One region of the Cutibacterium sp. LaCa_89 genome, then DNA from elsewhere that is predicted to be linked to it. Evidence: predicted binding sites of a transcription regulator. Region 1 holds the regulator's gene; each other region holds the start of a gene.
The links. Region 1 encodes HrcA, which represses chaperone genes, less so after heat shock. Its sites were predicted from a motif close to TTGGCACTCGNNNNNNNCGAGTGCCAA; they were not measured.
Positions count from the first base shown of each region.

Region 1 (9,743 bases):
GGTTGCCACCGCAAGCTCAGCGCGGTCGGTTTTCGGCAGGGCCTGGACGGCAACCCAGCGGTGAGCCGTGACAGGGGCCTCGAGCACCTCGGTCACCTCGACGCTCACGGATCCCTTCGTCACCTCGACGGCAGGTCCGCGCACTGCATGGCCCACGCCGTCGGTGACGAGGACGGACTCTCCCATCCGAATGCGGCGCACCGAACCGGCGTGGTGGCCTTCCGCACCGGTGATCTCGACCACCGACCCGGGCGTGGCCCCGGCAACCTCCCCGAGGAAGCAGGCGTCACTCATCCGCCGAAGGCTTCCTTGATGCGGGAGAACATGCCGCGTCCACCCGACTTCTCCACGGACGCCGACACCTTGGTCTCCCCGCGGGCCTCGGCCAACTGGCGCAGCAGGTCCTTCTGGTGGGAGTCGAGCTTGGTCGGTGTCTGAACGATGAAGGTGACGCCCAGGTCGCCCCGACCGCCACGACGCAGCCTCGGCACTCCCCGCTCAGGCACGACGATGCGGGTTCCCGACTGGGTTCCTGCCGGCACCTCGACGCTGACCGATTTCTGGGACTCGTCGAAGTCCTCGCGATCGGCCTCAAGGGTGTGCACCGGAACCTTGGTTCCCAGCGCAGCCGCCGTCATCGGGATCGTGACGACCATCTCGAGGTTGTCACCCTCGCGGGTGAAGACCTCGTGCGGGCTGATCGTCATCTCGATGTACAGGTCACCTGCTGGGCCACCACCGGGCCCCACCTCTCCCTGTGAATCCAGGTGGATCCGGTTGCCGTCGGCAACACCGGCAGGAATCTTGACGTTGATGGTGCGGGTGGTGCGCACTCGTCCCTCACCGGAGCACTCCTGACACGGATCCGGGATGACCGTGCCGTAACCACGGCAGGTCGGGCAGGGCTGGCTGGTGCGAATGTCGCCCAGGAAGGAACGCTGCACCGTGATGACCTCACCACGTCCCTGACAGGTGTTGCAGGTAACGGGCTCGGAGCCGGACTCGGCCCCCTTGCCCTGACACTTGGGACACACAACTGCGGTGTCGACCTCCAGCGGCTTGGTGACGCCGAACACCGCCTCGGCCAGGCTCAGGCGCATCCGCACCAGGGCGTCCTGACCTCGCCGGGTCCGTGAGCGTGGCCCACGTCCGCCACCACCGAAGGAGGTTCCACCACCGAACATGGCGTCAACGAGGTTGGTGAAGTCGAATCCAGCGCTGCTGAATCCTCCCTCCCCGAATCCGCCCATGCGGGCATTCGGGTCGCCACCACGGTCGAAGACGGCGCGTTTCTGCGGATCCTGGAGCACCTCATAGGCCTCCTGGACCTTCTTGAACTCGTCCTCGGATCCCGGTCCGGCCACATCGGGGTGGAGTTTCATGGCCTTGCGGCGATAAGCCTTCTTGATCTCGTCGGCGCTCGCATCGCGGGAAACACCGAGAATCTCGTAGTAGTCGTTGCTCAAGGATCATCCTTCTGCCAGGAACCGGCCCACATAACGGGCCACGGCTCGCACGGCTGCCATGGTTGAGGGGTAGTCCATTCGGGTGGGTCCGACCACGCCGAGGCTCGACAGGGTATCGTCGGATCCGTATGTGCTTGCCACCAGTGAGGTGGACTGGAAGGGCACGTCAGTGTTCTCGGCACCAATACGCACCGTGACCTCACCGGCTTCTCCAGCGGTGGCCTCGCCGAGCAGTCGCATCAGGACGACCTGCTCCTCGAGAGCCTCCAAGACCGGACGCACCGTCGTCTCCCACTGTGCACCGAATGCGGTGAGATTGGGAACCCCGGCGACCACCACGCGGGCGGATGGGTCGACGGCGAGGATCTCCAGGACGGTCGCGACGACGGAGGTCGCGCGCGGCCCCTCAGCCGGCCCGAGTTCGTCAAGAAGCCGATTGAGGGAGTCGACGGCCTCTGCCACCGTCAGACCGACGAGGGCCTGGTTGAGCCGGGTACGAAGGGCGACAAGATTCTGCTCGTCGTGACCGGGAAGCTCCACGATCCGCTGCTCCACCGACCCCGAGGACATGATGAGGACGATGAGGATGCGGTCGGTCGACAGGCTCACCAACTCGAGGTGACGGATCGTCGCCGTCGTCGCCACCGGATACTGCATGATGGCGACCTGGTGAGTGATCTGGGCGAGCAGTCGCACCGTGCGACGCACGATGTCATCGAGGTCGACGGCTCCGGTCATGAAGGCCTGGATGGCCCGGCGCTCTGGCCCGGACAGCGGTTTGAGGGTGGCGATCCGGTCGACGAAGAGGCGATACCCCTTGTCCGTCGGGATACGACCGGCGCTGGTGTGGGGGTGGGTGACGTACCCCTCCTCCTCCAGGACGGCCATGTCATTGCGAACGGTTGCCGGGGACACCCGAAGCCCGTGGCGTTCCACCAACGCCTTGGAACCCACCGGCTCCTTACTGGAGACGTAATCGGTGACGATGGCCTTGAGCACGTCGAGCTTGCGGTCGTCGAGCACAATCCCTCCTCACGCGATCCCATCGGGTACAAGTCCCACTTTGGCACTCTCAGGTGCCGAGTGCCACCTTATCGCGTTCACCTGGCGTCCTTCTGCCTCTCTCGCTGGCAGCGCACGCCTCGGGACGTGCCACACTGGTGATCATGTCGACGAATCCCGAGACTCCCCGGTGGTCCGCTCTCACTGCCCGGGTATGGACGACCGTCATCGAACCAGAAGCCGTCACCTGCGGACTGGTCGCCGGTGACGATCATGTCCTCCTCATCGACACCGGCTCGGCTCCTGAACAGGGACACGCTCTGGCGATGTCGGCGGCATGCATGCTGGGTCGTCCGGTTGATCGGGTCGTCGTCACCCACCATCATTATGACCACAGCGGCGGACTCCCTGGGATTGACGGAGCTGAGACCTGGATGCATGAGGCCGCCCTGGCTCACTGCCCTGATCTCCAGGTCGACCATCCCATCGCGCTGATGGCCTATGTCGACCTGGGCGGGATCGGCGCCGAGGTCATCCACCCTGGTCCGGCCCACACCGACGGGGACCTCGTCGTCATCGTCCGCGACGAGAAGGTGACCTTCGTCGGGGACCTGGTGGAGACCGCAGGAGAGCCACAGTCCGACGAGACGACCGATGTCCGAGGCTGGCCGCGCGCCATTGACTCGGTCATCACCGGCACCGATGGTGTAGGCGTCTACGTACCTGGCCACGGGCACCCGATCGATGCGACCGCCGTCATGAAGCAGCGCGCCGAGCTCGCCGAGAGAGTCCCCGTCGAGATCCCGCTCACCCCGGTGACCAGGCACGTTCCTCCCCAGCTGGCCTGATGCGGGCCCGGCCCCGCACGGCTAACTCAGCGCAGCAGTTCAGCAACCACCCGGTAGGCATCCTCGTCGGCTGCGACGACGAGTGTTCCCGACATCTCGCGAGGCCCGTACTCGGCCCCGTCGACAGCCCGAACGACCCCGCCGAGCTCGCGCACCATGAGGGCGCCAGGCAGGTGATCCCACGGGTGGGAGTGCTGATAGGCGGTGACGTCGTTCTCCCCCAGGCAGATCAGTGGGTAGTCCACCGCGCAGCACCACTTCGACATCCGCCATTCCACCTGTGGTGAGGCGATCTTGTAAGCCTCGTGGGTCGTCGCGGCGCGAACCGGGATGCGGGACCCGTCGCGGGTGACCGCCTGACCGTCGCAGGTGACCCCGGCGCCGCGCTCGGCACACCACATGTGGCCGTACTGGGGCTGCCAGATCCAGGCCCTCACCGTTTCGCCACGAATGAGTTGAGCGAGCATGACCCCGTGGTCCACCGATCCGTGGACGAAGTTCTTCGTGCCATCGATGGGATCGATGACCCACGCCAGGTCGGCGCCCGGAACGGCGTCGAGGATGGTCGGGTCGGCAAAGGCGGACTCCTCCCCGACGACGACTCCACCGGCGTGCTTGGTCAGCGCCGCGCCAAGCTCCTTCTCAGCCTGACGATCGGCGTCGGTGACGAAGTCTCCAGGCTTCTTCTGGTGGATCTGATGATCATGCAAGGACCGGAACCGCGGATCGATGATCCTGGCACTGACGTCCCGGATGAGGTCGCAGACCGTCTCGGCATCGATACTCATGCCGTCTCCTCATCGTCCAGCTCGTCGACGTGGTCACAGGTGACGAAGTCGATGAGTTTCTCCATCTCGGTGTTGAACCGTGGATCCAGGTCGTGCCAGTCACGCACCCTCTTCAACATGGCCTGCCAGGCCTTGCCCACGTCGGCCTGGGTGGAGTGTGGCAGGCCGAGACGTTTCAGGGTGCCGAGCTTGAAGTCCTCGTCCATCGGAACCTCCGGCCACCCCTTCCGTCCGATCCGCTCGGGCTTGATGGCCTGCCAGATGTCGATGAACCGGTGTCCGGTGATCATGACGTACTCGCCATATCCGCCGCGTCTCACCTCGTCAGCCACGCGGGATTCCTTGGTTCCGGCAACGAGATGGTCGACGAGCACTCCCAGTCGATGCCCAGGGCCCGGCTTGAACTCGGCGACAATTCCGACCAGGTCGTCCATACCGCCCATGTATTCCACGACGACCCCGACGTGGCGCAGGTCGTCTCCCCAGATCTTCTCGACGAGTTCGGCGTCGTGACGACCCTCGACGTAGATGCGGCTGGGAAGGGCAACGCGAGCTGGTCCAGCCGCTCCGGCAACGGACCCCGACGCCGTGTGTTTGATGCTGGCACTGCCCTGACGAGGGGGAATGCACAGATTGACGGGCTTGCCGTCCACCCAGAAACCCGGACCGATGGGGAAGGACTTGCGCTTGCCCTTGCGATCCTCGAGCACGACCAAGCCGTTCTGCCACGCGACGACGGCCCCGACGTATCCGCTCGATGGATCCTCGACAACCATGTCGAGTTCCAATGGCATGTCGACGCTTTTCTTCATGTGAGAGGTGCGCCAGCCGCTTGCGAGGACGTCGTGGGAATACCGGTCGATCACGGTAGCCACTGTATTGCCACGCATGGCTATGACGACAAGCCGTGCATCACCAGCTGAAATGACCCACTCGGCATGACCACCCGCGCAATGGCCTCACACCAACAGATCCGTGATGATCCTGTCTGCCACCATTCGCCCGGACAGGTTGAGCACCAGGTGACCGCCTTGGATCGCCCCAAGTCCCTGCTCCACGACGTGGTCAGACCGGTGACGTTCCACCTCTGTCAGCTGGGACAACGGCAACCCGTCAGCCAGACGCAGCTGCAGCAGCACCGTCTCCTCGTGACGCTGCTCCGCGTCGAGGACCTCATGGTCCTCGACGGGCAGACGACCCTCGGCCAGCCTGCTCCGGTACGTGGCGGGATGCTTGACATTCCACCACCTCGTCCCGTTCACGTGGGAGTGGGCTCCAGGACCAATCCCCCACCAGTCACGTCCAAGCCAGTACGCCATATTGTGACGACACCGGTGGTCGTGACCGTCGCGGGACCGGGCCCAGTTCGACACCTCGTAGTTGACGTACCCTGCCTCGGTGAGGACCCTCTCGGCGATGAGGTACTTGTCGGCGAGGTCGTCCTCGTCAGTCATCGGTAATTCGCCACGCCGAATGCGCGCTGCCAGCCTGGTGCCCTCTTCGACGATGAGGGAGTAGGCGGAGACATGATCGGGCTCGGCCGACAGCGCGGCCTCGAGACTGCACCGCCAGGAACCGAGGTCCTCCCCGGGGGCGCCGAAGATGAGGTCGAGGCTGACGTCGTCGAATCCCACCTGGCGGGCCAGCCTTGCCATCTCCACGGCACGCCCGGGCCGATGACGACGATCCAGAATCGTCAGGACGAACTCATCGGAGGACTGCATTCCCATGGACAACCGGTTGATCCCGGCTGCGAGCAACCCAGAGAGCACATCCTCGTCCAGGGTTTCCGGGTTGGCCTCCGTGGTGATCTCGGCGTCGTCGTCGATCCCCCACACAGTACGGATGTGATCGACGAGCTCTCCCAGTTGGGCCGGGGTGAGCATCGTCGGAGTGCCTCCCCCGAAGAAGATGGTGGACACCGCCGGACGCCGTCTCCACATCTGCCCAGCGAGGTCCAACTCGCGATGAGCCGCCTCTAGGTAACCAGGGATGGCGTCCTCCCCCATGGCTGCGAGCACATAGGTGTTGAAGTCGCAGTATCCGCACCGGGACGCACAGAACGGCACGTGCAGATAGATGCTCCATGGGCCGTCAGCTGCCTGGAGCTGTGGCAGGTCGCCGTTTGCGTGAGTCATGGTCCTCCTGAGGTCCAAGGTGCGAATGCGGCCCTTGCATGATGCCATCTGGGCCGGAGACGGCTCAGCCGCACGAGTTCACAGCTATTCGAATGGCGAACACCACGATCAACGGGTGAAATTTCAACAGTTTGAGGTTTAAGCTGCCGTCATGATCTTCTCTCGCCGTCACTTCCTCAGCGCATCAGCCGGTTTGGCCACTGCCGCGGTCCTAACCGGATGCGGATCGAACACTGGTAGCGTCTCCACCGGCTCGAAATCCAGCGCCGCTTCGGGTGGCTCCGGAAAAATCGTCCAGTGGTACCACGAATACGGCGAGAAAGGGGTCCAGCAGGCCGTCAATCGCTACGCCAAGGATTACAAGGACGCCACGGTTACCGTGAGGTGGAACCCCGGTACCGACTACATGAAGCTGCTGAGCACCACCCTGCTGTCCGGATCGGGCATCCCTGATGTCTTCGAGTCCGAGTACGGCGCCACCCTCGACATGATTCAGAAGGGTCAGGTCGTTGATCTCACCGACACCATCGGTGACGCCAAGTCCAAGTTCTCGAAGCCGGTGCTGGATCGCATGACCCTCGACGGCAAGGTCTACGCGATCCCGCAGGTCGTCGACATGCAGCTGCTCTACTACCGCAAGTCAGCCCTGGAGAAGGCCAAGCTGTCGGCCCCGACCACCTTCGAGCAGCTCGTCGAGACTGCCAAGGCCGTCAAGACCAAGGAGATGGGCGGCTTCTTCGCTGGCAACGACGGTGGCGTCGGTGTGCTCGGCAACCTTCTCATCTGGGCCTCCGGATTCGACCAGCTCAACGACGACCATACTGACGTCGCCTTCATGGAGCAGGCCTTCTTCGACGCCGTCGCCGCTTACCGCGACTTCTACAAGTCCGGCGCCCTGCTGACTGCCGCCTCCAAGGATTGGTTCGACGCCTCCCCCTTCACCAATGGCGAGACCGCCATGCAGTGGGGCGGCCTGTGGTCGTTGGGCGACATCTCCAAGAAGTGGAAGGACGACTTCGGCGTCATCCCGTTCCCTGCCATCGGTAAGTCCGGCAAGCAGGCCGTGCCCTTCGGCGCCTACGGTTCCTGTGTCGCCGCCAAGGGAGCGAGCAACGACGTCGAGGCCGCCAAGAAGTACGCCAAGTGGCTGTGGGTCGATCAGACCGACAAGCAGGTCGACTTCGCCAACTCCTACGGCACCCACATCCCGTCTCAGCCTGACCTCACCGACAAGTGCTCCCAGATCAACAACGGCGCAGGCAAGGCCGCTGCCGAGATGGTCGACAAGCATGGCAAGGCCGCGAGCCTCTTCTGGACCTCCAAGATCTCCGACGCCTACAGCGCCGCGCTCACGAACGTCGTCAAGAAGGGTGCAGACCCGAAGTCGGCCTTTGCCGGAGTGCAGTCGACGGCCAAGGCCGAGCTCAAGCGCGTCAACAAGTGAGTTCGTCGGCAGTCTCGGTGCCCCCCACCCGCAGTTTCTGGCAGCGGGTTCGGGGGCACCAGGGGCGTAACCTCTGGTTTGCCCTGTTCGTTGCGCCGTTCCTGATCGGGCTGCTGGTCTTCGTCTACATCCCGATCATCTGGAGCGCCTACCTGTCATTCTTCGACGCCCGGGCAACCCTATCCCCCACGAAGTTCGTCGGTTTCGCGAACTACCAGAACCTGTTGTCGGACACCCTGTTCCGCAACTCGATGCTGGTCTTCATCATCTTCGCGGTCTTCATCGTTCCGCTCACCTACGTCTGTTCCCTGGCCCTTGCGCTGGCCCTCAACAACGTCGGCAAGTTCCGGGCCTTCTTCCGCTCCTCCTTCTTCATCCCGACAGCATGTTCCTACGTCGTCGCGGCAATGGTCTGGCGACTCAGCTTCTTCAACGGAGCACGGTTCGGCCTGGCGAACTCCCTGCTGCGCAAGGTCGGCGGTAGCAACATCGACTGGCTGTCCGGAGTGGGCTACTGGTACTGGATCGCGCTGATCTCACTGCGGTTGTGGCTGCAGGTCGGCTACTACATGATCCTGCTCATCGCGGGTCTCAACCGCATCCCCACCGACAGCTATGAAGCTGCCGCGATTGACGGTGCCGGTCGCTGGGCGACCCTGCGTCACGTCACCATGCCGCAGCTGCGGGGAGTGAGTGCGGCCGTCCTCATGCTGCTGCTCATCGGTGCTTTCCAGGCCTTCGACGAGTTCTACAACTTGTTGTCCTCCTCGGGCACCTACCCGCCCTACGCTCGCCCCCCGCTGGTGCATCTGTACCTCATCAGCGTCGGTGGAGCCGACCAGGATCTCGGTATGGGTGGCGCCGGGACCGTCGCCCTCACCGCCATCATCGTGCTGTTCGGACTGGCCCAGAATTGGCTCATGAGTGGCCAGGAGCGTCGCGAGAAGAAGGCCATCAAGCAGGCCGCCAAGACCCACCGCAAGGAGGTGTTCGATGGCTGAGGAACGTTCCCACATGGTCACGGGCCGCTCGGGGAGCTTCTTGCACGGTCTCAAGATCGTCGTGCTGTTCATCCTGGCCCTGCTCTTCCTGCTGCCCTTCTACGTCATCTTCCGCAATGCCTTCAGCAGCTCGGAGGCCTTCGTCGCCGCGGACTGGAAGTGGTTGCCTGACAACCTCGACTTCTCGGTGCTGCGGGATCTCTTCTCCGACACTGACCTCAACCTGCCTGGGGCGATGGTCCACTCAGCCATCCAGGCCGTCGGCCAGACGGTGCTGACGGTCATCGTCAGTTTCATGGCTGGCTACGGGCTGGCGAGATTCCGCAGCAAGGCTGCGACGGTGGTGTTGCGTCTGACGGTACTCACCCTCATGGTACCGACCGCTGTCACCTTCGTGCCGAGTTTCATCATGACGACCCGATTCGGGTGGATCGACTCTTACCGTGGCCTCATCATCCCGATGATGTTCTCGGCCTTCGCGACCTACATGTTTCGGCAATCCCTGCTGGAGTTCCCCAAGGAGCTGGAGGAGGCTTCGAACCTCGACGGAGCCAATCCGTGGACGACGATGTGGCGCATTGTCGTCCCCAATTCCAAGGGAATCATCGCGGCCGTGTCGACGATCACCTTCATCGGGGCCTGGAACTCCTTCCTGTGGCCGCTGCTGGTGGCTCGCGACAACACCACGACCGTCCAGCTCACCTTGAGTCGGTTCATGACGAGCCAGGGAGTCAACTACTCCGAGCTCTTCGCCGGCGCTCTGGTGGCAATCGTGCCGGTGGTCATTGTCTTCCTCGTCCTGCAGCGCTACCTGGTGCAGGGCCTGGAGACCTCTGGCATGGACTAAGGAACCGTGCTCCGGCGTAGCTACGCCGTCGAGAACCATCACGAGGGCCGGGACACCATCTGGTGTCCCGGCCCTCGCACGTCAATGGAGTGGCTCAGTCCTCCAGGGTGGAAAGGTCGCCTTCATCCTGGCCGAGGGCTCAAGCTTTGAGGACCCTTCGCATGATCTTTCCGGAACGAGTCTTCGGGAGCTTCTCGACGAAGTCGAAG
Region 1 covers NZ_CP190889.1:1,615,888-1,625,630, forward strand. The annotation lists gene ACP8LP_RS07460 (16S rRNA (uracil(1498)-N(3))-methyltransferase) at 1-294, opposite strand, end outside; gene dnaJ (molecular chaperone DnaJ) at 291-1,466, opposite strand; gene hrcA (heat-inducible transcriptional repressor HrcA) at 1,470-2,489, opposite strand; gene ACP8LP_RS07475 (MBL fold metallo-hydrolase) at 2,633-3,316, shown strand; gene ACP8LP_RS07480 (inositol monophosphatase family protein) at 3,343-4,104, opposite strand; gene ACP8LP_RS07485 (DUF3097 domain-containing protein) at 4,101-4,979, opposite strand; gene hemW (radical SAM family heme chaperone HemW) at 5,064-6,242, opposite strand; gene ACP8LP_RS07495 (ABC transporter substrate-binding protein) at 6,394-7,686, shown strand; gene ACP8LP_RS07500 (carbohydrate ABC transporter permease) at 7,683-8,687, shown strand; gene ACP8LP_RS07505 (carbohydrate ABC transporter permease) at 8,680-9,534, shown strand; gene ACP8LP_RS07510 (AMP-binding enzyme) at 9,674-9,743, opposite strand, start outside.

Region 2 (9,743 bases), 330 kb from region 1:
CACCGGAGATGCGGTAAGTGTGGCAGAGCTCCTCGGCATCGGCCAGGGTGGCGTCCGGGGAGATGGTGATGGGTTCGTCGACCATTCCGGCCTCCGAGCGCTTCACCTGATCGACCATCGCGGCCTGGTCCTCGATGGACAGGTTGCGGTGCAGGATGCCGAGGCCACCCTCACGGGCCATCGCCACTGCCATCCGAGTCTCCGTGACGGTGTCCATCGCTGCGCTGACAAGCGGGATTGCGATGTCGATGTTGCGGGAAACCTTGGTCGTCGTGTCGACCTGGGAGGGGATGACGTTGCTCTCAACAGGCTGGAGCAGGACGTCGTCAAAAGTGAGGGCCAGTGGTGCCAGCTCCTCAATCGTGGTCGGGCGGGAGTCCGAGGTCATGAGCCACCTTTCGCCGGGATAAACGTCATCCTATCGCCGCGGGCGTCGAGGTCGCCCAGCCGATCGCCCCGAGCTGGCCGGGAACGCTGGTCGCCGTCAGGTCGTGGCCGTCACGAAGGCCCACGCCCTCGGGACCCGCCGGACGATGAGACATCCGACGATGACCAGCGGCAGGCACACGTAAGGCGACCAGTACCACTGCAGATGGGCCAGGACACTGACGGCCACCACTCCGACGATGACGATGTCGCGGTGGGTGCGACGCAATGGAATCGAGGCGACCAGGGCCAGCGGCCCGATGAGGTACCAGGGTTGCAGGGAGGCCCCGAAGACAGCGAAGGCGATCATGACGCCGGCCTGCAGTCGCAACGGACTGCCCAGCTGTCCGATGGAGTCGTCCATGCGTCGCAAGGATGGGACAGGGCCCCATCGGGCCCAGCACCACACCATCGCGACCAGGGTGAGGACCAGGCTGACGATGATGGCCGGGCCGACCAGCTCGTCCAGCGGGATCCGACCACTTCCCCGCAGGATCTGAACCACCAGGGCGATCGGTGAGTCGCTCGTTACGGAGACGGGACTGCCTGCCGTCGGGTTGAGCCATCCCAGCCCCAGACCATGGATGGCGGAGATCCCGCCGAATACCGCCAGGGCCGGAATGGCTCCAGCAGCGGTGCGGGCGAGGAGGGCCGACCAACAATTCCGGTTCGTCCAACGGTGGCCGCCATGACGCACTGCATGGACGTGGGCCAGGGTGACGACGCCTACCCCGGCCAGCACGCCCGGCTGCTTGATGGTGCCGGCCAGACCGACGATCGCCCCACCAGCAACGAGTCCCAACCATCCACGTCCGGACAAGATCAGGTGGATCGCCACGATCAGCGCCGCAAGGGACAGGCCGACCTGGAGCCCGTCATTGTGCATGCCGCCGATGATGCTCAGGGTCGTCAAGGGGCAGCATGCCCCCAGCCAGAGGGCATGATCGGGGTCGGCACCGGCATACCGCGCCAGCTGCGGCATCGTCCAGAACATCAGAGCGATGCCGATGATGGCCGGCACGCGCATCAGCAGCACCGACCACAACGGATCGGCGTGAGCGATCGTCACCATCGCTGCCTGGATCCACAGCGATCCCGGCGGATACACCGCTGTCGTACCCCCCCACGGAGTGCCGACGGCCTGACCAAGCACGCCTGCCAAACCCTGGGGAACCACGTAGGGGTCCAGACCCTGAGCCAGGACCCACCCCTGAGCAGCATAGGCCCAACCATCCCGACTGAGCAGCGGCGGACCGAACAACAGCGGTAGCGACCACGTGACGAGGGCGAGGAGGCGAGTGCCGACAAGTTTCCGGGAACGCAACCACGCGATGATCATGGCGCTCAAGCCGACGACACTGCTGGCAACCACGGCCACCCCGATGGGACGCACCTGCTCCGGCATTCCGGCATGGGGAGAACCCCATCCCCACACCACCATCATGACGGAGCCGACGAATCCCATCACGAGCACCTCGACGAGGCGGCGTCGATCGTGATGGGAATGGGCCAGCGCAGGCTGACGATCATGGAAGTGGGTCGTCGTGGTCATCAGCATTCAGCGTAGGGGAACCACACAGCCAGACGACGAGAGAAGACACGGTGTCGAGCGTTTTGGGCCAATTGTCACCCCAACCCGCTAAGGTGCATGAGGCGGTTGTGCTCCGCCACAGGTGCGGCCCTGCCCCCTGATACCGGAGTGTGGTGTGGTCGTGCCCACCGGGTCTCTGGCCCCTGTGCGTGTTGAGATCGGTCGGGAAAAGACCGGTACCGCATTGCGGTGTCGCCGGGCTCGGTGTCCAACGTCGTCAACGGATAGGACCGTTCGTGCCACCTGGCATCATGTCATCGCCCGTTTCCGCAATTCTCGAGGCCCCGATTCCAGCTCCGCTGAGCTTGGACCAGGCCATCGACAAATTCTTCTCCCCCATCGCCACCACCATTTCTGACGCGGTGTTCTGGGCCATCCCATTGCCCGGAGGCAATGAATTCCCGCTCATCCTCGCGTGGCTGTTGGCAGCTGGAGTCTTCTTCACGATCTACCTGGGCTTCCAGCAATTGCGCCCAGCCTCAATTCGCCATTCCAGCCATGTGGTGCGAGGACACTTCTCCCGTCACACCGATCCTGGTGACGTCACCAGCTTCCAGGCTCTCGCCACCGAGTTGTCGGGCACCGTCGGCCTGGGAAACATCGCCGGTGTCGCCATCGCCATCGCAACTGGCGGACCAGGCGCATCTTTCTGGATCGCTGTTGCCGGTCTGGTCGGCATGAGCGTCAAGATGTCCGAGGCGACCCTCGGTGTGAAGTTCCGCATCGTCAATGAGGACGGAACCACCTCCGGCGGTCCGATGTACTACCTCCGGGATGGCCTGGCCTCGATCGACAAGCCCAAGCTCGGTCGCGTCCTCGCCACCCTGTTCGCCGTCTGCACCGCCTTCGGCGTCATCGGCGCGGGCAACATGTTCCAGTCCAACCAGGCCGCCTACCAGCTGGCGATGTTCGCCGGTGGCAAGGACTCCTGGATCGGCACCCACATGTGGGTTGTCGGACTGGTGTTCGCGATCCTCGTCGGCATCGTCATCGTCGGCGGCGCCTCCAAGATTGGCGCTGCCACCTCCAAGATCGTCCCCTTCATGGGCATCCTCTACGTCATCATGTGTCTGGCTGTGATCGGCGCGAACATCACCGAAGTTGGTGACGCCTTTATGGCCATCTGGTCGGGCGCCTTCACTGGCCATGGCATCGCCGGAGGCGTCCTCGGCGTGCTCATCGTCGGCGTTCAGCGTGCTGCCTTCTCGAACGCAGCCGGTGTCGGTACTGCGGGCATCGCCCACTCTGCCGTGAAGACTCGTCGCCCGGCCCAGGAGGGCTTCGTCGCTATGTGGGAGCCGTTCATCGACTCCGTCGTCATCTGCACCATGACGGCCATCACCATCATCATCACCGGTGTCTACAAGGATCACGACGCCGATGGTGTTCAGATGACCGCCCACGCCCTCAAGACGGTTGCCCCGTGGTTCAGCTCCCTGCTGACCCTGGCTGTCGTCCTCTTCGCCTTCTCGACGATGCTGTCGTACTCCTTCTACGGCAAGAAGGCTGTTGGCTTCCTGTTCGGGAACTCGGCCACCGCCGAGCGCATCTACAACGGCATCTTCCTGCTCCTGCTGGTTGTCGGTGCGGCCACGAACATGGCCTCGATCCTCGCTCTGGCCGACGCCATGCTCTTCCTCATGGCTGTTCCGAACGTGATCGGCATGTACTTCCTCGCTCGGGTCGTGGCTCGCGAGATCAAGGGTCATCGGGAGCGTGTGGACGCCGGCGTCATTCCTCAGGTACCTGAGGATGCCCAGGCCGGCATGATCGTCGCCAACGAGGCCACTCCTGAGCAGCTCGAGACTGCTGACGAGGAGTACGCCCTGCGTGCGGCAGCCATGGACGCTCGTAGTGAAGAGCTCGATCTGGGACACACGGCCCCAGACACCGAGCGTGACTACCTGGATCATCTGCCCGAAGACCATGAGTTGTTCAACACCATGGACCGTGACGGCAAGCCGCTCAAGGACTGAGCCATCGCGTCGTGAGTGCACGGGGCCCGGGGAATGCTCCCCGGGCGCATCACGAAGACCGACCGGTCACCGGCACGGACGTATAGCAACGGGCCCCGGAACCAAAACGGTTCCGGGGCCCGCAGTGATCAGCGAGGATCAGTGACTCACTTGTCGTCGTCTTCTTCCTCCGGCTTGTCCACCACGAGGGTCTCGGTGGTGAGCAGCAAAGCGGCGATGGAGGCGGCGTTGGCCAGCGCGGAGCGGGTCACCTTGACAGGGTCGATGACACCGTCGGCGATGAGGTCCACGTACTGACCAGTCTTGCCGTTGTAGCCGTGTCCGGGCTCCATCTCGGCAACCTTGGAGACGATGACATAGCCAGGCTCGCCACCGTTCTCGGCAATCCAGCGCAACGGCTCGCGAACGGCCTTGGCGACGATCTGGACACCGGCCTTCTCGTCACCCTCGAGGTGAAGGTTCCCGTCAAGCACGTGCGCGGCATGGATGAGGGCGGAGCCACCACCGGCGACGATGCCCTCCTCGATCGCTGCACGAGTCGCGGAGACAGCATCCTCGATGCGGTGCTTCTTCTCGTTGAGCTCGACCTCGGTGGCCGCACCCACGCGAATGACACACACACCGCCGGCGAGCTTGGCAATACGCTCCTGGAGCTTCTCGCGGTCCCATTCGGAGTCGGAGTTGTCGTACTCAGCACGCAGCTGGGCGACGCGTCCCTCGACGTCGGCCTTGGAGCCGGCGCCGTCGACGATGGTGGTGTTGTCCTTGGTGACGACAACCTTCTTGGCGCGACCCAGGACCTCGAGGCCCACCTGGTCGAGCTTGAGCCCGACCTCGGGAGCGACGACCTGACCACCGGTGAGGGTGGCGATGTCCTGCAGCATGGCCTTGCGGCGGTCACCGAAGGCCGGAGCCTTGACGGCCACCGAGTTGAAGGTGCCGCGGATCTTGTTGACGACGAGGGTACTCAGGGCCTCCCCGTCGACGTCCTCGGCCACGATGAACAGGTTGCCGTGGGCGGCGATGACCTTCTCCAACAGCGGGAGCAGGTCGTTCATCGACGAGATCTTGCCGGAGTGGACGAGGATGTAAGGATCCTCGATCACGGCCTCCATGCGGTCCTGGTCGGTGACCATGTAGGGCGACAGGTAGCCCTTGTCGAACTGCATGCCCTCGGTGAAGTCGAGCTCGGTGCCGAAGGTCTGGGACTCGTCGACGGTGATGACGCCGTCCTTGCCAACCTTGTCGAAAGCCTCGGCGATGAGCTCACCGATCTTCTCGTCACGGCTGGAGATAGTGGCGACACTGGCCATGTCCGAGGTGGTGTCGATGGCGCGCGAGATAGAGCGAAGCTCCTCCACGACGGCGTCGACGGCCTTCTCGATACCGTGCTTGAGACCGACCGGGTTGCCCCCGGAGGCCACGGCGCGCAGTCCCTCGTGAACGAGGGCCTGGGCGAGCACGGTGGCGGTGGTGGTTCCATCACCGGCCACGTCGTTGGTCTTGGTGGCGACCTCCTTGGCGAGCTGGGCGCCGAGGTTCTCGTAAGGATCGGTGAGATCGACCTCCTTGGCGACGGTCACGCCGTCGTTGGTGATGGTCGGGGCTCCCCACTTCTTGTCGAGAACGACGTAGCGCCCCTTGGGGCCGAGGGTCACCTTGACGGTGTTAGCGAGGATGTCGACGCCGCGCTCGAGGGAGCGACGGGCCTCCTCGTCGAACTGAAGCTGCTTGGCTGCCATGTATCAGCGCCTCACTTCTCGACGACGGCGAGGATGTCGCGAGCGTTGAGGAGCAGGTACTCCTGGCCATCGTACTTGACGTCGGTGCCGCCGTACTTGGAGAAGATGACGACGTCACCCTCCTTGACATCCATGGGAACGCGGGTGCCCTTGTCGTCGACGCGACCGGGGCCAGCGGAGATGACCTTGCCCTCCTGCGGCTTCTCCTTGGCGGTGTCCGGGATGACGAGTCCGGAAGCGGTGGTCTGCTCGGCCTCGAGAGGCTGGACGAGGACGCGGTCCTCGAGCGGCTTGATCGTGGTTGCCACGTCAAGACCCCTTTCTACTGAAGACGGATTGTGTCATTGTCTCTCGCCAGGGGTTGCGAGCCCCGAGCGCGACGAACCATCGGCGTCGCGGGTGCTTCAGGTCCGTTGGCACACTCACCACGAGAGTGCCAACCACGAAAGTACACCCGTAGTTGGCACTCAGGCAACGGGAGTGCCAGAAACGGCCCTCCAAATATCGGCACCAATCAGTTGGATCCGTGGTTCTTCCAGAAGTCATCAGGGTTTGAGGGCGGCTGCTGATCAGGCTGAGGAGCCCCGGTCACATTCCCCGGGACATGTCCCCATGGCTGACCTGGCTGACTCTGGCTCGGGTTCTGGTAGGGCGACTGTTGTGCCTGAGGATTGCCCCGGTCGGGTTGACTGCCCCACTGCGGGGTCTGGCTGTTCCACTGCTGAGGCTGTTGCCCCTGCGGCTGCCCCGGATACTGCATCGCCCACGGGGCATCACCGTTCTCCGGCTCGCTCGCCTTCGGACCCTTCTTCTTGAGCACGACAGCCACGACGATCCCGATGATCGCCAAGGCCGCCACCGCGACGACGATCCAGACCCACGCCGGCACACCATCGTTGCGCTCACCAGTGGCGCTGAGCCCCTCGCTCGAGAACACGTCCTTGGGATCGGTCCAGGTGACGGTGTTCCCGTCGACCTTGCTCGATCCCGAGTGGCTCAACACCTTGCCGGGGAAGATGATGGAGACCTTGAAGTCGCTGAGCATGCTCGCATCGAGGGACTCGGTGGAACCACCTGCGTCATTGAAATAACCCGCATTCATCTTGAAGGTCACCTTGTCTTTGTCGAAGGTGATCTTGCTGCCGTCATCCTTCTTGTTGTACTCGGCTGCCGTGATGTCGCCCGAATAGGCGCAACCGATGTACTGATCATCCTCGAACTTTTCACCCTTCGCGCTCGAGGCCCCGCCGCCCATGCCCTTGACGTCACTGCAGTTGGAGAACTGGGAGGTGAGATCCTCCCCCGACATGTCGGCCATCGACTTGGAGATACCAACCGTGGCCTTGACGTGGATGTGATCCTCGTCCTTGATCTCCATTGCCGTGTCGAATTTGACGCACCCGGCGAGCAGCAACAGGGGTGCAAGAAGCAAGACCAGATAGCGTCTCATATGGCGCGAAACACTCAGCATGCCCACATGGAATCACAGGCATGGGGCCTGGCGGTAGGCCCACATGTGCAAACCAATGAAACGGAGCCCTGGAAGCCATATGGTTCCAGGCCTCGTACGAGCTTGCGGTCAGTGTGCGTTTGGACCTGGCTCAACGCCAGGAACATGGGGTGGCCGACGGCCTCCCTGAGCGGCCTTCCTCTTGTCCACGACCACGGCTGCAATGGCACCACCAATGGCGACGACGACCACCGCGAGAACCACCCATGTCCAGCCGGGGAAGCCACCTCCGCGCTCGCCTGAGGCCTCCAGGCCCGAATACGATTTGAGGTCCTCGATGTCAGTCCAGGTCACGGTCTTGCCGTCGACCTTGCTCGCCCCCGAATGACTGAGGACCTTGCCAGGGAAGGTCACAGAGACCTTGAAATCAAAACCCTTGGCTGAGCCACCCAATTCCGAGGAGCCAAACCCAGAGATGGCGTCCTGCAGATCAGAACCATCAAGACGGAACCGGATCTTGTCGTCATCAAAGGCGATGAAGATAGGGCCGTCGCCCGCAAAACCCTTCGAAGGTGTGGTCGACGGTTTCGCACTACTCGAGGATGAGGATGCTTGGCCCGTCAGCTCAGCGACCGTCATCGTGCCGGTCACCGTGCAGCCCAAATACTTGTCGTCGTCAAAGGGTTTGACCGTCATCTTGTCGGCAGCGTTCTCATCCAACTCATATGATTTCTTGAGTTCCGAGCAATCGCGAAGCTCTTTCGTGACCTCCTCGGCCTCACTTCCCGTGAACTCGTCGAGGACCGACTTGAGAACTCCGACGGTCAAGGTTGCATCAACATGGTTTTCGTCCTCGATGACGAAACCAGCGTTGAACTTTCCGCACCCCGACAGCAGGAGGAGCGGAGTCAACAGCAGTGCAGTGAGGTATCTTGCCGAGTGCCGAGTGGCCACCATGAGCACATGACATCACAGATAGGTCGATTCTGGATACGGCTGGAGGATCAGCGCATTCGATCACACACCAAAACCTTGGCGTTTTTCCTTGTCGGAGTGCAGATGAGAGTGATGGAACGTGGCCCAGAGGGCTTGAGCTTTCGTCGCCACGCGACGGGATCGACGTCAACACCACGCTTCTTGATCTCGAGGGTTCCGACGCGGCGATCACGCACCCAGGAACGCAGCGTCTTGACGTCGAGAGGGAGCACCTCCTTGACGGCAAACCACGTCAGCCACGGAGAATTCACCGGGGCATCTGCAGTGAGGTAGGCGATGCCGTCAGACACCGTGTGCAGCGAGTCGTCAATCGCCGAGAGACTGCCTGCCCGAATGGCTGCCGGGTGAGGTTCAGCCACGAAGGGGCCCAGATCACCAACGTCCGGATCAGGTAGTGCACCGGGCAGCTCACAGGTCGTCTCGGGGCTGACGAGAATGGCACGATCCCCTGACCAGAGGTCGCCAAACCCGGACCACAACGTCGCCTCAACCAGATCCCCACGATGACCCACGTAGGTGACGGGCAGGTCAGGCAGTCGAGAACGATCGACGCCGGGCCCGAGCTTGACGACAGTAGCCGTCAGGGCAATCACCTTCTCAACGAAGGACCATGGCGGCTGCACGTCCTCCAGGCGCCAGGTCCGCCCTCGACCAGTGCGTCGAGCAGGGTCGAGCATGACGACCGTGGAGTCTGACGCATCCTTGAGCAGGTCATCAACGACCTCTGCGGCATCGGCGCACAGCACGTTGACTCCGGGCAGATTGTGACGGGCCAGCTCAGCGGTCGCCGGGTCGATCTCGACGGCCGTCACCCTCAACCCGGCATCGAGGCAAGCCCGGGAGTCTGCACCACATGCGCAACCCAGGTCCACAACGTCCGTGAAACCTGCCGAGACCAGGCATTGTGCACGCCACAGGGAGACGTCGCCACGGGTGGCCTGCTCGAGTCCGTCACGGGTCCACAACATGTCTGCACCGACCGGACCAACCTTGCTGACGGCTCGACGTCTCAGGCTGATTTGGTCGAGGGCTGCGGCGGCCAGATCGGCATCCATGTGACGGCGCAATCTGGTCGCGGCGGACAGCGAATCTGGATCAGACTCGGCGCCGGCGAGGTCGAGGGCGTCGATCCCTTCATCGCTGGCCAGACGGCGTGCCACGGTGAGATCCACGGTGCCACCATAGAGGTACTTTCGAACCGTTTGGGTACAATCTTCGGTCGAGACATCGCTTTGCACCGTTTTCCGTACGAGGAGCAATCAGTACCGTCGTGGCCATCACCACTTACGAGAATCGATCGAGATTCACCCAGCGCCTGCAATCCTGGGGGTCCAGGAACGTGACCCCTGAGGACGATCCTTCGCGCCGTTCTGCAGGGTGGTACGTCCATCACTTCATCGGTTCAGCCTTCCAGCTCGGAGCCATGGCGACGACCTACTATGCGTCGCGCACGGAACCCCTCAACATGGATGCCCACACCAATGTCAGCTGGGTGCTCCTTTTCGTCGCAGTCATCGTGATTCCTGGCCTGCTGACCTTCGCGGAGTCCTTCGTGAAACCGG
Region 2 covers NZ_CP190889.1:1,946,928-1,956,670, forward strand. The annotation lists gene guaB (IMP dehydrogenase) at 1-388, opposite strand, end outside; gene mptB (polyprenol phosphomannose-dependent alpha 1,6 mannosyltransferase MptB) at 485-1,984, opposite strand; gene ACP8LP_RS08940 (alanine/glycine:cation symporter family protein) at 2,269-3,993, shown strand; gene groL (chaperonin GroEL) at 4,140-5,735, opposite strand; gene groES (co-chaperone GroES) at 5,747-6,043, opposite strand; gene ACP8LP_RS08955 (LppM family (lipo)protein) at 6,250-7,212, opposite strand; gene ACP8LP_RS08960 (LppM family (lipo)protein) at 7,315-8,142, opposite strand; gene ACP8LP_RS08965 (THUMP-like domain-containing protein) at 8,190-9,353, opposite strand; gene ACP8LP_RS08970 (hypothetical protein) at 9,605-9,743, shown strand, end outside.
Region 2: groES (co-chaperone GroES) is a predicted target of HrcA. The motif match lies at 6,196-6,222, and genes of this name have one in related genera.

Region 3 (9,743 bases), 1.1 Mb from region 1:
CAGCTGGAGGAGCTGGCCGCGGAATTGAGGTGTCCGATCATCACCGGATCCACCACTCCAACCAAGCGTCAGAAGATTTACCAGGATTTCCGCGGAGGGCTTACCGACCTACTCGTGGTCTCCAAGGTTGCGAACTTCTCCATCGACCTGCCGAGTGCCGAGGTCGCCATTCAAGTGTCGGGGGCATTCGGGTCCCGACAGGAGGAAGCCCAGCGTCTGGGCCGTCTGCTGCGACCCAAGGACGGGCTCGTGGCCAGGTTCTACGCGGTCGTCTCCCGAGACACCGTCGATGCCGATTTCGCCAGTCACCGTCAACGTTTCCTCGCCGAACAGGGGTACTCGTATCGCATCGTCGATGCGGACGATTTGGACGCCCTGGACCGGACAGCGTGAAAATGGATGTGAACGAAATGGGCCGTGGAAGAAGGGGGACGTAATTGTCTGGGAAGGCGCTATTCTCCAGGCGCACTGCGTTAGGCGGTTTGCTCATAGCTACTGGGACGGCCATCGGCTTACCGGCAGTCCAGGCCGCGAACCGACCAGATCACCCCGAGCCGCGCAGGCCCGCTCCGACGAGGGTCGCCAATCCGGCTGCTCCCGGACCCTACGTCACGTTCCCGTACCAGAACGAGCTCAAGAAATACCTCAACACCCGCGATGGCGAGCAGTCGGTCGCCATGAGGGTGCATGGACAACGCAACATCCACGTTCTCAATCACGGGGCCACGCACTACATCACGGCATCTATCATCAAGCTGGCAATCATGGAGACGGTCATGATTCAGGCTGCGGGTGAGAAACGTCAGCTTTCCGGAGCCGAGAAGAACCTTCTGGTCCCCATGATCGAGAACTCCAGCAACGACGCCGCGACTGCCCTGTGGAACAGGGTTGGTAGGGCTGACGGGGTTCGCAGGGCGATGCACCGCATGGGTGCCACTCACACCACCTTCGACCCCGATGACCACTGGGGATTGACCTCGACGACGGCCGCCGACCAGGTCGTGCTCGCTGACCACATCTTCTGCCCCAACAAGATCATTCCCGAGTCCATGCGGGCCTATGCCAGGGAGCTCATGTCCAGCGTTGCTGAGGACCAAGACTGGGGTATGACGGCGGGGATGCGATCGCCCTACGTCAAGAACGGATGGCTGCCACGTGATGACGGTTGGCACGTCAATTCCGTGGCTTCCACCGGAACCAAGGGTTACACCGCAGTTGGACTGACCCATTCAACCACGGCTCCCATGGAGGACCTCGTCGAGACCATCGAGGGGATGGCTCGGATCATTGCCCGTCACCAGCCTCGCAGCGTGACGACTCCTCCGCCGCCACCGTCAGCTCGGCCGACTCAGACCGCCGCCCCGGCGCCTCAGGCTGTCGGGGACGACCACGGTCACATCCCCTTCCGCGCACCCGGAACCCGGGACGTGTGGATTCAGGCGTTCTGAGTTCTCCCCGACTCATCGAGTCGCGGTCATCCGTCGAGACGATCGAGGAGATCGCGCCATGACCTCACCAGATCGACGTCCACCCACGCCTTCCACGACCCCTGAGGCCGAGCCGGGCCGCCGATGTGGAAGGCCTTGACACCGGCCCGATACAGCCACGGGACGTGCTCGGGCCGAAGACCGCCACCAGCCATGATGAGCTCGGCCACACGCGGGGTGGCCTCGGCTCGGGCGATGAGGTCGTCGAGACCGTGATCGATCCCCCGCGGTGATCCCGCAGTGAGAACCTGATCGAGCCCCGGCAGACCCAGCAGCTGTACCCATGCCTTGTCGGGTTCCAGGCTGTTGTCGATGGCTCGGTGGAAGGTCCAGCCCGGCCAGCCCGCCGTCAGCTCGGTGACGGTCCCGACGTCAACCCCGGTAGCCTCGTCGAGGAATCCCAGCACCGGCCCGTCAGCACCGAGGTCACGATAGGTGCTGACCAGGTGGAGCATCTCGTCACGTCTGTGCGGGTCAGCGCGAAATCCACCGTCAAGGCGCAGCATGGGACGCACCGGGATGTCAACGGCGCTGAGGGTGCGTGCCAGCACTTCTGGGCTGGGCGCAAGACCGTCGTCGTCCATCGTGCCGACCAATTCGATGCGATCGGCACCTCCCTGTGCTGCCCGCTTGGCGTCGTTCTCGTGCAGACAGATGACCTCGAGCAATGCCATGGCCTAATTCTTGCGCCAGTCGCGCCGAATCGTCACGACAAGTCCAGTGATGAGGATGACGAGGACGCCGGTACTGATAATGGATCCTTCCGCCCCGAAGGTTCCTCCGGTGAGCCAGAAATGGGATCCGACCGTCTTGTCAGCCGTCATCAGGGTGTTTCTGAAGCCCAGTCCGGAGACGTCGAATCCCAATACCACTCCCTGCAACCAGTTCCACACGCTGTGAAATCCCATAGCGGCGAGCAGATTTCCTCGCCACACCACCAATAGACCCAGCATGAGGCCGTATCCCGCAACGTTGACCAGTGCAATCCACGTCATCCCCGGGTTCGCTCCGTGGAGGACAGCGAAGACCACAGCTTGGATGGCAAGGCCAGCAGGAACCCCCCACTTCGCTGCGACCGACTGCATGAGGTAGCCACGCAGCACAACTTCCTCGGCACACCCCTGAACCACGAACAACAGGAGCAAGGCGGCTACGAGCACCGCCGTCATGGCATCAGGACGGGCCCACGCCATCCGGACCTGGCCGCTGGCTGTCATGCCAGCGACGTCAACTGCCAGAACCACCACTGCGATTGCCACGCCGATCCAGATGTCCCGGGCGAGCCCGCGCAAACCCAGGCACACCATCGGCCGCTGCTCGACGAACCTCATCCACAACCACAGCAGCAACCAGACCCCTGAGAATGACGCCAGAAGCAGGATCGTCGAAGTCTGAGCGTCTGGATGACCACCTGCCAAGGCCGTGAGCACAAGCGCGAAACCCCCCTGTCCCACCCCGAGGATGGTCATTGCTGCCAACAATGACAACAGCGGATGGAAGGTGCCGGCTCCGGCCAGGAAACGATCGACGGGACGACAGTATGTGGGTGTCGGGGGCACCATCCGAGACTAGTCGATTACCGACACTCGTCAGTAGTGCCATCAGACACAACAATGGGGCGTCCCCGCGGGGACGCCCCATTGTGGATCGAATGAGCTAGATCACATCATTCCGCCCATGCCACCCATGCCATCCATATCGCCGCCAGCCGGGGCCTTCACAGGCTCAGGCTTGTCAGCAATGACGGCCTCGGTGGTGAGGAACAGAGCCGCGATGGAAGCGGCGTTCTGCAGGGCCGAACGGGTCACCTTGGCCGGATCGATGATGCCGGTCTTGACCATGTCGACGTACTCGCCAGTGGCAGCGTTGAGGCCCTCTCCGGCGGGCAGACCGGCGACCTTCTCAGCCACAACTCCACCCTCGAGACCAGCGTTGATGGCGATCTGCTTGAGGGGGGCGGAGCAGGCGGTCCGGACGATCTGGGCGCCGGTGAGCTCATCACCCTCCAGCCCCTCGATCGTGGCGGCCTTGGAAGCCTGGATGAGGGCGACACCACCACCAGGGATGATGCCCTCCTCGACGGCAGCCTTGGCGTTACGCACGGCGTCCTCGATACGGTGCTTGCGCTCCTTGAGCTCGACCTCGGTGGCAGCACCCACCTTGATGACGGCGACACCGCCGGCGAGCTTGGCGAGACGCTCCTGCAACTTCTCGCGGTCGTAGTCGGAGTCGGAGTTCTCGATCTCCTTGCGGATCTGGGCAACGCGTCCAGCGATCTGCTCGGAGTCGCCGGCACCGTCAACGATGGTGGCCTCGTCCTTGGTGACGACAACCTGGCGGGCGTGGCCCAGCAGGTCGAGGGTGACGGCGTCGAGGGACAGGCCGACCTCCTCGGAGATGACCTGACCACCGGTGAGGATGGCGATGTCGTTGAGCATGGCCTTGCGACGGTCGCCGAAGCCCGGGGCCTTGACGGCGACAGACTTGAAGGTGCCGCGGATCTTGTTGACGATGAGGCCAGCCAAGGCCTCTCCCTCAACATCCTCGGCGATGACAAAGAGCGGCTTGCCGGACTGCATGACCTTCTCGAGGATCGGCAGGAGATCCTTCAGCGAGGAGATCTTGGAGTTGACGATGAGGATGTAGGGGTCCTCGAGGACAGCCTCCATGCGCTCGGTGTCGGTGACGAAGTAGGGCGAGATGTAGCCCTTGTCGAAGCGCATGCCCTCGGTGAGCTCGAGCTCCAGGCCGAAGGTGTTGGACTCCTCGACGGTGATGACGCCTTCCTTGCCGACCTTGTCCATGGCCTCGGCGATGATCTCACCGACAGTGGTGTCGGCAGCCGAGATGGAGGCGGTGGAGGCGATCTGGTCCTTGGTCTCGATGTCGATGGCCATCTCGGACAGACGAGCACTGATGGCCTCGACGGCGGTCTCGATGCCCTTCTTCAGGCCCATCGGGTTGGCGCCGGCGGTAACATTGCGCAGGCCCTCACGGACCATGGCCTGGGCGAGAACGGTGGCGGTGGTGGTGCCGTCGCCAGCGACGTCGTCGGTCTTCTTGGCGACCTCCTTGACGAGCTCAGCGCCGATCTTCTCGTACGGATCGTCGAGCTCGATCTCCTTGGCGATGGAGACACCGTCGTTGGTGATGGTGGGGGCGCCCCACGACTTCTCGAGAACGACGTTGCGACCCTTGGGGCCGAGGGTGACCTTGACCGCGTCGGCGAGGGTGTTCATACCCGCCTCGAGCCCGCGGCGGGCCTCGATGTTGAATTCGATGAGCTTTGCCATGTTTGGGGAATTCCTCCGCTCCGGTGGGCCTGGCAGCCCGTGGACGTCAGATGGTGTGGCGGGAGCGACCCCGCGTTGTATTTCCCCGTGATGCCCGCGACGGACGATCTGGTGATCTCATCACCGGGATGACCACCCTCGTCGGCACTCGCAACACCGATTCGGGCAGTAGCACTCTCGCTTGTCGAGTGCCAGTGACATGTTTAGCACTCGCACCCAGTGAGTGCAAAGAGTTGATGAGCGGAAAGTGACTGATTGTGCTGCCGACGATGGCGTCAGGCAGATTGCGTCGCGTCACCGGGTGGTGATTGTGATGCGCGCCCTAGACTGGCCTTGTGTCAGATTCTCCCGCCCCCGAAACCGCGACGTCCAGCGATCTCAGTGCATCGGACCGCGCGATTCTGGATCTCGAGGAGTCCTGGCAGACCGGGAACCCGGGTGTTGACAAGGAGACCGTCATCCGCGAGAGGCTCAACATGTCGTCCCCCCGCTATCACTTACGACTCAACGAGCTGATCGACGATGAGTCGGCCGCGCGATATGCGCCCGCCCTCGTCGGGAGGCTGCAACGAGTCCGCAGTCAAAAGCGCAAGGCCCGCAGCGCGCAGCTGCTCGGATGACACACGCGGCGTTGTCAACGATGCGACGCCATTGACGAGAGGTACACTATGAAACGCCTGACCGGTACGGTCCGGACGTACTCCTGGGGCTCCTATGACGCGATCCCTGACATCTTGGGAAGGGAAGCCGACGGCCAGCCCTGGGCCGAGTACTGGCTCGGGGCCCACGAAACCTCGCCATCGACCCTTGACGGTGCTCCCCTCACCGAATACCTCGACGCTCACCCCGAGGAGCTGGGTGAGCGCAGCCGTGATGCCTTCGGATCCAGGCTTCCTTTCCTGCTCAAGATCCTCTCGGCTCGCCGCCCACTGAGCCTCCAGGCCCACCCTGACGCCCGTATGGCGCGAAATGGATTCGTACGCGAGAACCAGGCTGGCGTTGACGTCACCGATTCCCAGCGCACCTTCGTCGATGACTGGCCCAAGCCAGAAATCCTCGTCGCCATGAGCGACTTCGAGGGACTGTGCGGGTTCCGGGATCCGCATGAGACCCGTCAACTCTTCGACGGGCTGGACATTCGTATTCCGGTGGATCCGGTGTTGGGATCGTTGACCGAGCGTTCCGGCCCGGCGGCACTGGCCGAGACCTTCCTCGACTGCCTCGCCGGAGATGACCTGCGCCGGCAGATCGTCACCGAGGTGGTGTCCGGGGCCGTCAACCATGTTGGCGAGGACACCCCGCTGGGTGAGTTCGCGCGCACCGCTGTCGAGCTCGACGAGTACTTCCCCGGAGACCCATCGATCCTGGCAGCACTGATGCTCAACCGCATTCATCTCAGGCCCGGAGAGGCATTAGCCGTTCCGCCCGGTCTCATGCATTCCTACTTGTCAGGAACGGGAATCGAGATCATGGCTGATTCCAACAACGTCGTGCGTGGTGGACTCACCGACAAACACATCGACGTCGATTCCCTGATAGAGATCGTGGACTTCCAGACGCAGGAACCATGGGTCATGACGGCCGAAGAGGTAGATCCAGGTATGCGGGTCTTCCCGGGCACCGATGAACAGTTCCGACTATGGGAACTCGACCTCGACACCACCCGTCCAGCCATCCTGCCGGCCAACGACTTAGCCCGAATCCTGCTCATCACCGGTGGCTATGCGGTGTGCTCAAGCCCCCAGGGCACTGACGAGATCGTGCGTGGACAGGCCGTCTGGATTCCTGCTGGCGAACAGGTACAGGTGGACGGGAACTGCGACGGGTTCCTCGCTGCTGCCGGGGTGTGACGCTGCCCCGTGTGGAATTCAAGAGCTTGCGAGAGGATGGACTCATGGCACACAAGATGAACGTCGAAAGTTTCAACCTGGACCACACCAAGGTAGCGGCACCGTTTGTCCGCGTGGCGGACGTCAAACACCTGCCCGCCGGCGACACCCTCACCAAGTACGACGTGAGGTTCTGCCAGCCCAACAAGGATCATCTGGAGATGCCTGCGATCCACTCGATCGAGCACTCCTTCGCCGAGTGCGTGCGTAACCATTCAGAGTCCGTCATCGACTTCGGACCGATGGGATGCCAGACCGGGTTCTACCTCATCATGGTCGGCGAACCGGACGTACCGGCCACCTGCGAGCTGGTCGAAACAACGTTGCGTGACATTCTCACACTCGATGCCACTCCAGCCGCCAATGAAGTTCAGTGCGGATGGGGAGCCAGCCACTCGCTCGAGGCGGCTCAAGACGCCGTCCGACGGATGCTGGACCACCGTGACGAATGGGAACAGGTGATGGCCTGAGCGCTCCTGCGATGTCGATTCATCGTCCAGAGTGCAAATCACAGGGAACATGCCGTCATACGCCCGGACAAGGGGGTGCTCCGATCGGCATCGGAGCACCCCACAGGGTGAATGGTGTCGGCACTGGGAATGGAGAAAATCCCTTAGAGAATGGGGCTTCAACAACCCCTCCCCAATGATCAAGATACGGACTCTTCACAATCGAAGGCGTAGTTGGGGGTCTGAATCCATCTGCGTGCGGGTATTGTAGTTGGCAGCATTACCAAAACCCAAGAGCCAAGCTATGGATCATGTTCGAAGCGACCATTGATAGCTTTGGTGAGCCCATCACTGACGTACATCTAAAAACATGTTTCCGACGCCTGCACTCCTGCTTTCCACAAAGGAGATGGTTATTTTTTAGATCACTTGACATACCCTTTACTATCTATCCAGATGGCAGCTCAATCGTTGACAGCCACACTTGCTCGCCTGTGCAAGGAAGACTCTCGATGAACCCTCTTGTTTCATTGCTGTCGATCCAGACGATGTCACTATTTCCCACGAGTTATCAATCTCATACTTATTCCATGTAGTTCCCCATTCGGAACACCGATCTACATCAGTACCGTAGAAACCTCTTCGCAACGGAGAGGTACGGCACTCCGGGATATAGGTCCCCGAATCACTTTTCCCGAGGGATACCCGGGAGGAAGCGGTGCGGCAGCTGAACTACGCAAAAGTACTGGCACACTTACCACCTGCAGCAAGCAAGGCGGCTACGAGGCGTGAACCCAGACTTTCCCTCGTGCGGGCGTTTTGCGAACAGCTCTGGATCTCAGCGATGACAGTTTTCCTTAAGAGCTGGCTAGGGGCCAGTGGAGCCTCTGACAGGATTCGAACCCGCGACCATCGCTTTACAAGAGCGGCGCTCTACCAACTGAGCTACAGAGGCATGCCGCCTCACGGCGACGTGGGACATTGTGGCACATGTTGCCAGCATGGTGTGACCAGCTAGCACACCGGCTGTGTCGTCAGGACAGCATCTCGCAGAGGTATCGACGGGCACCGACCATGGACGGGCCGTACCAGGCCAGCTTCTGGCCGTCGACGAGACGGACGTCGAGGTCAGGGAAAGCCGATACATCGTCAGGGCCGAAATGGTAGGGCTCGTCGGGCAAGATGACGCGGTCTGGACGGGCCGAGATGAGGTCGGCCAGTTCGGCGTGGGGATAACGGGACTCCCCCGGCACATCGATCAACTCCACGCCGACGTGCCTCAACACGTCGGCAATGTAGGTGTCCTGTCCGACGCAGATCCACGGATCCCGCCACACCGCGACGACGGCACTGCGCACCTCGTCAGTCCAGGGCTGGTTCCACTCCTCATCGGCATCGCACAGCCACTGCGGTCTCTCGACGCCGAACCCCTCCACGAGAAGCCTCGTCAGGCTGGAGATCGCCTCGGATACCGTGTCGATCCGTGTTACCCACACCGGCACACCGGCGTCCCGCAACAAGGTGACGTCGTGCTCGCGGTTCTCCTCCTGATTGGCGACGACCAGATCTGGTTCCAGATCGGTGATAGCTGCCCGATCAGGATTCTTCGTCCCCCTGATTCGCGCCACCTCGTGGCCGACAGCCTCGTCCAGGTTGGCAGGCCGAATGCAGTAATCCGTGCATCCCACCAGAGTCTGCGGACACGTCGCCGCAATCGCCTCGGTGATTGACGGCACCAGGCTCACCACCCGCTGCACTCGTCCGCTCACCGGCACGTCGGCACCAAGATCGTCGATCATGACACCACCGCCACGGCCAGGGCGGACAGCACCCAGAAACTCATCTGCGTCACCTCATTGATGCTTCCAAAGGTGTCCCCCGTCATCCCGGACAGACGCCTCACCAGGTGATGAATCCAGGCCCACGCTATGAGCAGGGCCAATGCGGCGCAAAACAGGGCGACCAGGCACCACCGCCAGCCTCCGGCGACAAAACCCGCCAAGGCCATGACAGCTCCCAGAACCGTCAGGTTGATCGAGGCTGATTCAGGAGTCGTCACCCCGGCGACGAGGGACCCGAATCCACCCGGACGAGCGCAGGGCACGCCGGTCATCGTGGCGAAGAGAATGGCAGCTCGACCGATGGCCGGCCCGAGCGCAACCACCATCGCCACACGCCACCATGCCCCCGAAACGGTCGTTCCGGCCAGGCTCACCACGGCAGCCGCGTCCACGATCAGTACCAGGACGATGCTGATGACACCCATCGGACCGATGTCGGACTTCTTCATGATCTCGAGGGCCTTGTCAGGCGCTGCTCGCGAGCCCAGACCGTCAGCAGTATCGGCGACTCCGTCGAGGTGGAAGCCTCCGGTCGCTCCCGCCAGCCAACACACGGCGAGCACCCCGGCCAACCACGACCCAGCCCCCAACCCGAGCACCAGGGCAACGATTCCGCCGGCCACCACTCCCAGGCACAGTCCCAGCCAGGGGAAAGCCGTGATGGCCCGCCGAGCCAGCGAACGATCGATGTCGTTCAGGTATGGCCCAGGCAGGATCGTGAAGAGGGACAGGGCCTCGGCCACTCCACGCAGGGGTCCCAGCTTCCCAAGATCTGCATGTTGTT
Region 3 covers NZ_CP190889.1:530,941-540,683, reverse strand. The annotation lists gene ACP8LP_RS02420 (DNA repair helicase XPB) at 1-393, shown strand, start outside; gene ACP8LP_RS02415 (serine hydrolase) at 438-1,448, shown strand; gene ACP8LP_RS02410 (copper homeostasis protein CutC) at 1,475-2,161, opposite strand; gene ACP8LP_RS02405 (CPBP family intramembrane glutamic endopeptidase) at 2,165-2,956, opposite strand; gene groL (chaperonin GroEL) at 3,149-4,780, opposite strand; gene ACP8LP_RS02395 (DUF3263 domain-containing protein) at 5,116-5,400, shown strand; gene manA (mannose-6-phosphate isomerase, class I) at 5,449-6,630, shown strand; gene ACP8LP_RS02385 (S-ribosylhomocysteine lyase) at 6,657-7,139, shown strand; tRNA gene ACP8LP_RS02380 (tRNA-Thr) at 7,998-8,073, opposite strand; gene ACP8LP_RS02375 (helical backbone metal receptor) at 8,153-8,917, opposite strand; gene ACP8LP_RS02370 (adenosylcobinamide-GDP ribazoletransferase) at 8,914-9,743, opposite strand, start outside.
Region 3: groL (chaperonin GroEL) is a predicted target of HrcA. The motif match lies at 4,949-4,975, and genes of this name have one in related genera.